2 linked regions of the Flocculibacter collagenilyticus genome follow. The protein of the gene in region 1 interacts with the protein of each later gene in a pairwise test. Links are inferred from orthologs where the notes say so. Each region holds a gene or a part of one and is shown on either strand. Other genes may lie near its edges.

Evidence for each region. Proteins that work in one complex are often made in the same cells at the same time.
Region 2: the proteins of HUU81_RS04130 (region 1) and fldA interact in binary tests that used the Escherichia coli proteins (3 or more experiments, as listed by UniProt). The link is inferred for Flocculibacter collagenilyticus from one-to-one orthologs.

What each region holds. Positions count from the first base shown.
Region 1 is NZ_CP059888.1:931,352-936,195, reverse strand. Bases 1,262-4,172 are described here. They hold HUU81_RS04130 (regulatory protein RecX), read right to left. Parts: upstream 3,015-4,172; coding sequence 2,508-3,014; downstream 1,262-2,507. Other genes in these bases: HUU81_RS04120 (DUF938 domain-containing protein), read right to left, coding at 3,881-4,172; HUU81_RS04125 (hypothetical protein), read right to left, coding at 3,014-3,760; alaS (alanine--tRNA ligase), read right to left, coding at 1,262-2,421. Outside these bases: more of alaS, read right to left, coding at 1-1,261; more of HUU81_RS04120, read right to left, coding at 4,173-4,465; HUU81_RS04115 (EF-hand domain-containing protein), read left to right, coding at 4,752-4,844. UniProt on the Escherichia coli protein: Modulates RecA activity through direct physical interaction. Can inhibit both RecA recombinase and coprotease activities. May have a regulatory role during the SOS response. Inhibits DNA strand exchange in vitro.
Region 2 is NZ_CP059888.1:1,892,286-1,897,183, forward strand. Bases 1,215-4,179 are described here. They hold fldA (flavodoxin FldA), read right to left. Parts: upstream 2,977-4,179; coding sequence 2,452-2,976; downstream 1,215-2,451. Other genes in these bases: katG (catalase/peroxidase HPI), read right to left, coding at 1,215-2,139; ybfE (LexA regulated protein), read right to left, coding at 2,990-3,271; HUU81_RS08415 (DUF2788 domain-containing protein), read right to left, coding at 3,275-3,493; HUU81_RS08420 (alpha/beta fold hydrolase), read right to left, coding at 3,659-4,179. Outside these bases: more of katG, read right to left, coding at 1-1,214; more of HUU81_RS08420, read right to left, coding at 4,180-4,438; replication initiation negative regulator SeqA, read left to right, coding at 4,624-4,898. UniProt on the Escherichia coli protein: Low-potential electron donor to a number of redox enzymes. Involved in the reactivation of inactive cob(II)alamin in methionine synthase.

The DNA of each region.
Region 1 (4,844 bases):
GCCTGCAATCACACTTACTTTGTCGCCATTTACCGCGGCCAGTACAATAATGGCAGAACCTAACTTGTTTTTAAGGTCGTCGACCATACCACGCAATGACTTAGGATCAGCTTGTTCAAGATTTGCCACTAATAACTTAGTGCCTTTAACGTCAACAACGGCATCCGTTAAGCTTGCTCCAGCTTGGCTGGCTAACTGCGCTTTCAATTTATCGATTTCTTTTTCCATCGACTTAGCGCGGTCTAGATTTTGCTGAACACGCTCTGCCACCGAGAACACGTCACCTTTTACAAGTTGCGCGGTCTGTTCTAACTGTGCAGTTAAACTATCAACAAATTCTAATGCAGCTAAGCCTGAAGCCGCTTCAATTCGGCGTACACCGGCAGCAATACCAGCTTCTGATACAACTTTGAAGAAACCAATATCACCGGTACGTTCTACATGCGTACCACCACACAATTCAATTGAAAAGTCGCCCATACTAATAACACGTACTTCATCATCGTACTTTTCACCAAATAAAGCCATTGCGCCTTTTTCTTTAGCAGCGTCAATATCCATTAGCTCTACTGTTAATTGCTCATTATTTATAATCTGTTGATTAACCAAATGCTCAACTTCTTTTAATTGGTCGTTGGTTACGGCTTCATAATGTGAAAAGTCAAAACGTAAGCGATCTGGACCTACCCATGAACCTTTCTGTGTAACATGCTCGCCTAATACTTGTTGTAATGCAGCATGAAGAAGGTGAGTTGCAGAGTGATTTTTTTTGATTCTTTCGCGGCGTATGTCATCAATTTGTGCAGTTACTTCATCTGATACATTCAATGTACCGACCGCTTTTCCTTTATGAGCAAACGCGTTACCTAATTTAATGGTATCTTCAACAATAAATTCGCCAGATCCAGCGATTAACGAGCCTGTATCACCTATTTGTCCACCTGATTCAGCATAAAATGGCGTTTTATCAAGTACAACTATCCCTTGTTCACCATCATTTAATGCCGTCACAGGAGCACCGTCTTTAAATATCTCTAACACAGAGCTGGTTGTTTTAACGTGCTCATAGCCTTCAAAAGAAGATGCATTATCAGACTTTATCTGTTCGTTATAATCTGTGCCAAAGCTACTCGCTTTTTGTGCGCGCTCGCGCTGCGCTTTCATTTCTGCGTCAAAACCTGCTTGGTCGATCGTTAATTTGCGCTCTCGTGCAATGTCTGCGGTTAAATCTGCAGGAAAGCCATAGGTATCATAGAGTTTAAATACGATATCGCCAGGAATAACATCACCTTCTAACGCGCTAAGATTATCTTCTAAAATCGCTAATCCACGGTCTAAGGTTTTTGCAAATTGTTCTTCTTCAATTCGCAACATTTTTTCAATAACGGCTTGTTGCTTAACTAGCTCAGGATAGGCTTCTCCCATTTGCTCGATCAAAGTAGCAACCAGTTTGTAGAAGAAGTTTTCAGTGGCACCTAATTTATTACCATGGCGAACAGCACGACGGATGATACGGCGTAACACATAACCACGGCCTTCATTAGATGGCATTACACCATCAGCAATTAAGAAGCTACAAGAGCGAATATGATCAGCAATCACGCGAAGCGATTTGTCTTCAAGAGAACTAACACCAATAATCTCGGCGGTAGCTTTAATTAGATTTTGGAATATATCAATTTCATAGTTACTGTGAACATTCTGCATTATTGCCGCAATACGTTCTAGCCCCATACCCGTGTCAACTGAAGGCTTCGGTAATGGTTCCATTGTGCCGTCGGCATGACGGTTAAATTGCATGAAAACCAAGTTCCAAATTTCAATGTAACGGTCACCATCTTCTTCTGGCGTGCCTGGAGGACCACCCCAAATTTCTTCACCGTGGTCAAAAAATATTTCAGTACAAGGGCCACAAGGACCTGTATCACCCATCGACCAGAAGTTATCTTTGGCACCAATGCGTGAAACACGATCAGGTGCAACCCCGATTTCTTTAATCCAGATTTCTGCGGCTTCATCGTCTTCTTCAAATACTGTCACCCACAGCTTTTCTTTAGGCAGCTGTAATACATCGGTTAAAAACTCCCATGCATACTTAATAGCGTCCGTTTTAAAATAATCACCAAAGCTGAAGTTACCCAACATTTCGAAGAAAGTATGATGGCGGGCTGTATAACCAACATTTTCTAAGTCATTATGTTTGCCACCTGCACGAACACAGCGCTGAGAAGAAGTTGCACGCGTATAAGGTCTTTTTTCAGCGCCTAAAAAGACATCTTTAAATGGCACCATACCCGCATTAGTAAATAATAAGGTTGGATCATTGCCTGGAACTAAAGAACTACTATTTACTTTTTGGTGCTGTTTGTTTGCAAAAAACGTTAAAAACGCATTGCGGATCTCAGCTGTGGTCATGGTCATAAGAATTCGAACCTTTTTATTTCTAAAAACTTTTATACTTAATTAATACTAACGCTACTACTAACACCCGCTACGCGGAAAACTAATTACCAAGAAAATGGTGCTTCATCGTTAGTTTGTTCTTGAGCCGCTTGCTCAATTGCATAATTTATTTCATCAAAAGAAAAGCCGCGATATTGTAAATAACGCATACATTTTGCTTTGTCTTTATAATCTGTCACTGAAATACCAGAAAACTTTCTATTATATGCTGTTAAAGCGCTTTGAAACCAGTCTATTTCTGTACAATTTAAACACGTTTCTACAATATTTTTTGGAATGCCTTTTTGTGCCGCATCACGTAAAATTCGCATTTTACCCATACCGCTTGCAACCCTTGCTGCAATAAAGCGTTCGCAATATCGCTCATCGTCAAGCCACCCTTCCTTTATACACGTATCAATGACCGAAGTAACATGGTCGCTTGAAGCACCGCGCTGTAATAACTTGTCAGCTAAGTTCTGTTGAGAATAGTCGCGCTGCGATAGCATCCGCACCGCAGTACTATACACTTTGCTTTGACTATCTAAAGTTGCAGTGCTTTTTTTAAACATTACCCTAAAAACATACCATCGTTGCCATTATTACTATCGTCTTCATCCGAATTTTCACTTTGCTGAACAATCAGCGAGGGAGCAAAAATATTAATAAAAGAAAGATAAAACGAAATCGTTAGAACAGGGATAACGATAATCATCCCGACCATAAGAGTAGGAATAGTTAAGGCGATAAGTAGCATACTGATAATGCTGTACACTGTAAGTGGAATTACATTGCGCCAACAAGCAAAAAAGCTCCCTTTAAAAATTTCTGGTAAACTTTTTTCTTTAGTAAATACAGCAATTGGCACAGCATAAGCGAATAGCATCATATATATCGCAGACACCACTACCACTAACACTATTTGACCAAAGTCAGGCTTAGCACCCTGCTGCAATGTTTCAAGAATAGGACTCAATGCAATTGAAAATAATGCAGATAGTAATAAGGAAACCACAGCTAACCGGAATAACGTAAGTTTATTTGGTAAGTGTTTTATTGCCGAAAAAAACTGCTCAAAACGAATATGATGGCCTTGACGTGCATGTTCGATAACAACGTAATAAGCCGCCGTAATAAAAGGGTTAGCAAACATAATCAATAATCCAAGTATTGGATGAAGTTGACCTGCAATAAAGAGTGATGATGTAAAAATGCTGATTGCAATAAAGCTAGCGGGTTTAATTTTTAAAATTTCCCATGCATGCTTTATCCATAAGCCACCATTTTTAGCTTTAAGAGATAAGGTATTTAGCGCCATTTTGTTTTCTATAGAAGACTGAATAAATTAAATTGGCGACATAATATAAGAATTAACAACAATAGTCAGTTATTGCGGTTACTTTGCAGGGTATTTTTAAGAAGAATATTGCACTTGGCGCTACCATTTTTGCCAAATCAGCAGAAAATTATTCGCTGGCATTTCAATTCTCTCTTGTAATTGCAGTTCAGTGCCTGCCCACTTTTCAAGTTCAGCGATATCCCTTATACCACCATACCCTTGCTGCAATAAACGTTGATTAAATGCGACATTTGATGCTGTGGTACAGCGACCGTTCATTTTAAAAGGGCCATATTGCGCAAATATTCCATCTACGGGTAGGTTTTTAGATATTTCTGACATCATGATTGCTACCTCGTTTGCTTGCATAATATGTGCGGTATTCGCTGAATACACGGCATCTACAGCTAAGGGCCATTCATCAAGTGCCGCATTATATTCAATCGGGTCAATGATATTAGACAGCGCAGCTTCACTAATCCACGCTGCAATCCCTGATAAATTATTTAATAGATCACTTGGACACCACACTAAATGTGATAACCCACGCGCAAGATGTACAGCGTGCTGCCCAGTGCCCGAACCTATCTCCAGTACTGTTGCACGGGTAGCAAAATACTGTGTTAACTGCTGAAGAATAGGTTCTTGGTTATTCTCTGCTGCTTGGCTAAATCGTTTAGTCACCGTGTTAACTCACTTCTTCCCTATTTATATCTCAATTTAGTGTAACGAGCATCTCCCAATAATTGAAGTTTCGTTACCAAGGCTTACGTGGATTAGATCCAAAATTTACAAACATCTGTAAATATTACAGAGGCGGTACGTATTGAAACCATCACAAAACGACACAACGTATTGATTTTAAATAATTTAATAAATTGGCACGCATGTTGTAACCATTGAATCACAAATATTAAAAACCTTCCTCCGGCTTTCGGTTGAAGTGGCAAAAACAACATGGAGCATCATTATGAACAAACTATTACTTACTACAGCAATCGCGGCAGTGTTAACTATTCCAGCTTGTGCAAACCATGTAGACAAAATCGACAGTGACTTCGCT
Region 2 (4,898 bases), 960 kb from region 1 along the record:
ACGATCTGCATTCATTACTTTAGTCCAAGCTGCTACAAAGTCGTGAACAAACTTTTCTTTGTTGTCGTCTTGGGCGTAAACTTCAGCATAAGCGCGAAGTATGGAGTTTGAACCGAATATTAAATCTACGCGTGTGGCCGTGTATTTTTGTTCGCCGCTTTTTCGCTCTACAATGTTGAAAAGGCCATTTCCTGCTGGTTTCCACTCGAATTTCATATCTGTTAGGTTAACGAAAAAGTCTGTGGTTAGTGCGCCAACATTGTCGGTAAAAACGCCATGACTCGTATTATGGTGGTTTGTACCAATCACACGCATGCCGCCAATTAGTGTTGTCATTTCAGGGGCTGTTAACCCAAGTAATTGAGTATGGTCTAGCATCAATTCTTCTGCGCTTACTGCGTAATCTTTCTTCAGCCAGTTACGGTAACCGTCATGAATTGGTTCCATAGGCTCAAATGACTCTTCATCCGTCATTTCACTTGTAGCGTCGCCACGCCCAGAAGAGAAGGGGACTTGCACATCAAAGCCTGCATTTTTGGCAGCTTGCTCAACGCCAAGATTACCGGCTAGTACAATCATGTCAGCGATACTTGCACCTACGTTATTAGCAATTTCTTCTAACACGTTAAGCACTTTGGCTAAACGTTGTGGCTCATTGCCTTCCCAGTCTTTTTGTGGGGCGAGACGAATGCGTGCTCCATTGGCACCACCACGTTTGTCAGAACCGCGGTAGGTTCTTGCACTATCCCAAGCTGTAGTCACCATTTCATTAATTGATAGTCCGCTTTGTTCAATCATGCGTTTAGCGCTATCAATGTCATAGCTTTTATTTCCAACAGGGATAGGATCTTGCCAAATCAAATCTTCTTCTGGTACGTCTGGCCCAAAGTAGTTCGATTTAGGCCCCATATCACGGTGGGTTAATTTAAACCAAGCACGAGCAAACACCTTTGAGAAATATTCGTGGTCATGACGGAATTTTTCCATGTACTCACGATAAATAGGGTCTACCTTCATTGCCATGTCAGCATCGGTCATCATCGGCATAGTAGGAATAGAAGGATCTTCTACGTCAACTGGCATATTTTCTTCTTTGATATCAACGGGCTTCCATTGATAAGCACCAGCAGGACTTTTAGTTACTTCCCATTCATGATCAAGTAACATTTCAAAATAGCCACCGTCCCACTTAGTGGGATCTTTAGTCCATGCGCCTTCAGGCCCGCCAGTTAGAGTATGTCGCCCTTTACCCGATTTATGCGGGTTGTGCCAACCGAATCCCATTTGTTCAACATCTGCGCCTTCTGGGGCGTCACCAAGTGCTTCAGGATCACCAACGCCATGGCATTTACCAATGGTATGGCCACCAGCAGTTAACGCAGCTGTTTCTTCGTCATCCATGGCCATGCGTTTAAATGTTTCACGCACATCTTTTGCAGTCAGACTGGGATCTGGCTTGCCGTCAACGCCTTCCGGGTTTACGTAAATTAATCCCATTACTACCGCAGCTAGCGGATTTTCAAGTGAACTACGGTCATCCTCTTCTTTGTAACGCTCATCGGTAAGCCATTCGTTTTCCGTACCCCAATATACATCTTTTTCAGGGTGCCAAATGTCTTCTCGCCCAAAGCTAAAACCAAAGGTTTTCAATCCAGCCACTTCGTACGCTGCATTACCCGCTAAAATGATGAGATCGGCCCAACTTACTTTATTACCGTATTTTTGTTTTAATGGCCAAAGTAGGCGGCGTGCTTTATCTAAATTTGCATTATCAGGCCATGAATTTAAAGGCGCGAAGCGAATATTACCTGAACCTGCACCGCCACGACCGTCAGCTAAGCGATAAGATCCTGCTGAATGCCATGCCATCCGAATAAATAGGCCAGAATAACTGCCCCAATCTGCTGGCCACCATTCTTGGCTATCTGTTACTAAGTTAAGCATGTCATTTTTTAGGGCTGCTATGTCAAGTTTGCTAAGTTCATCACGGTAGTTAAAGTCTTCACCATACGGGCTCGTTTTTGTGTCATGCTGATGTAAGATGTCTAGCTGTAATGTTTTTGGCCACCAACGTGTAACAGAGTTTTCATTTAGAGTATTCCCTCCATGCATAACGGGGCACTTATTTGCGTTGCTCATATTCAGATCCTATTTATATTTATTTTGAAATGAATGGACGAATGCCCAACTGCATCATTTGAGTAATACGTACATTTGAAGAATATAGTCACAAATAATTTTAATTCGAATAGAAATTAAAATTTAATCTGGCATTTTATTACTTTACACGTTTTGTCAGTTTATTAAAGTACTGAAATAAAAGAGTTTTATAAATATGTAAGTACAGGTTGAATAGGGGAGATATTGAGCGTTTTGCAGGCACAAAAAAAGTTGGCGTCATAGTCTAAAGTAGAAAATGAGTCACCAACTTTTTAGCGTTGTATTATGTGATTAAGCGAGTTCAGATAAACACATTTCTTCGTGAATTTGTGCGCACCACTGTTTAATGCGTTTTTCTGTTAACTCTGGCTGCCTGTCTTCGTCGATACCTAAACCTACGAAGTGATTTTCGTCTGCCATGCCTTTTGACGCTTCAAAGTTATAGCCTTCAGTTGACCATTGACCAACTAAGATTGCACCTTTGGCTTCTACAATGTCTCTTACCATGCCCATAGCATCTAGGAAGTATTCAGCATAGTCTTCTTGATCACCACAACCAAAAATAGCAACAAGCTTGTTTTCAAAGTCAATTTCTTCTAACTCTGGGAAAAAGTCATCCCAGTCACATTGTGCTTCGCCGTAGTACCAAGTAGGAATACCGAACAATAATAAATCAAATTCTGCAATGTCTTCTTTGCTGCTTTTAGCAATGTCGTGCACAGCCACCATTTGTTTGCCAAGCTGCTTTTGAATAAGCTTTGCTACGTGTTCAGTGTTGCCTGTGTCGCTACCAAAAAAAATGCCTACACTTGCCATTTGCTGATACCTTCTAATCTTTAAACGTTGTATATCTGTCTAATAAAATTGTTTCAATTAGCGCGCTTCTACTCATTTTTTGCTTATCTGCTTCTTCACTGAGCACATCGTACAAATGAGCCGATACTTTAAATTCGATGCGCTTTAATCCTTTTGCTTTATCTCGTTTTAGCTGATTGCGCTTGTTTACCTTTAGCTGCAATTCTCTTGGTAGAGGGTTTGTTTTTGGTCTGCCAGGACGTTTTTCATTTTCAAACAGATCGATAGTTGTGCGATCTTCAACATATTTGGCCATAGATTAAAGTCCAGAACCTTCCATAGATAACTGGATAATGCCTTTAGCAACAAAACCTGCACATCCTAAGAATAGAACTAACCACACAATTGCTCTACCAAATAGAGGCACATCACCTTTTTTTAATACATCGTGAATCGCCATCCCAATAAAGAAAAAAATGATAACGAAAAACAAGTTTAGACCTATGGTTTCAATCTGGTCGATGTATTTAGCGAACATTATGTACCTCGTAAAAATTAGGCCGCGAAATATAGCACAAAATATTCTGAATATTGAGTAATAATCACAATTTATCCACAATTTATGGCGGCACTAAAGCTTTACTCTTTCAGTTTTGATTTAGATCAATCAGGCCACTGTTTGATTTGCCTTATTTAATTTTAATTAAGATTGTAAAAAACGTTCAACAATTTGGTTGAATGCTACTGGTTTTTCAGCATGTAGCCAGTGCCCTGCATTGCTAATAATTTTGGCTTGGGAATTAGGGAAAAGCGAAGTGATAACATCGCGATGTTCAGCGGTAATATAGTCTGAATTCTGGCCCTTTATAAAAAGTACGGGTGCGTCGAAATGACGATATTCATAAGCATCAGATTCATCAAAACCGATAATGTGCGAGTAGTTCTGGGCAAGCCCTGCCAAGTTAAAACGCCAACGAAATTGTTGAGTTGCTTCATCTTTTACCAGACTTTTAAGTAAAAACTGTCTTACGCCTAGCTCATTAATTGATGTAGACAATTGCTTATCTGCATCATTGCGCGATGCTAAGTTTGCCAAATCAACTGATTTTAATGCATTGATAATGTAAGTATGGCGGTCGTTATAAACCACTGGAGCAATATCGGCACAAATTAATTTTTTAACACTTGAAGGGGCTGAAAGTGCAAGGGTCATCGCCACTTTTCCGCCCATAGAGTGGCCTAGTAAATTAAACGTATCGATACCAATGTGATTCATGGTGTCCATCACGTCGTTAGCCATAGATTGATAAGTAAATTCATCACTATGAGGAGAACTGCCGTGATTAGTTAAATCTATATTAATTACTTGATATTGCTTTTCTAGGTGGCGCTGAATTGTGCTTAAATTTTCAAGGCTGCCAAACAAGCCATGCATTAATACCACTGGTTCGCCAGTGCCAGTTAACTTGTAATTTAATACCATTGTATTTATTACTCTCTTTTTAATCTTTACTCAGAAGGTGTATCCAAATCTGAGCAATTATTAGCTAATGTTATTGGTGAAGAAAACATCAGGTAAATCGAAAACATTAATGCGATCTAGTTTATCAGTTTTTTATAAGTATAATCAGCATCTAATATCGTTGGGGATAGTTATAGAGAGTAATCATGAAAACAATAGAAATAGATGACGACATTTATCAATACATAGCAAGTAAAACAGAACAAATTGGTGAGAGTGCGTCAGACATTTTACGTAGATTACTGATAGAAGCTCAAACCAACACAACGGGAACAAATAACGTACAGTTAAACGAAATTTCCAATAATCCTGCTACGCTTGAGCATGCCCAAGCAGACACAACGCCTGCAACAACCAATACAAATGACACTCAGTCAAATACAAATAAAGCAAAGAAAAAGAAAGCTAACAGCAACGTGTT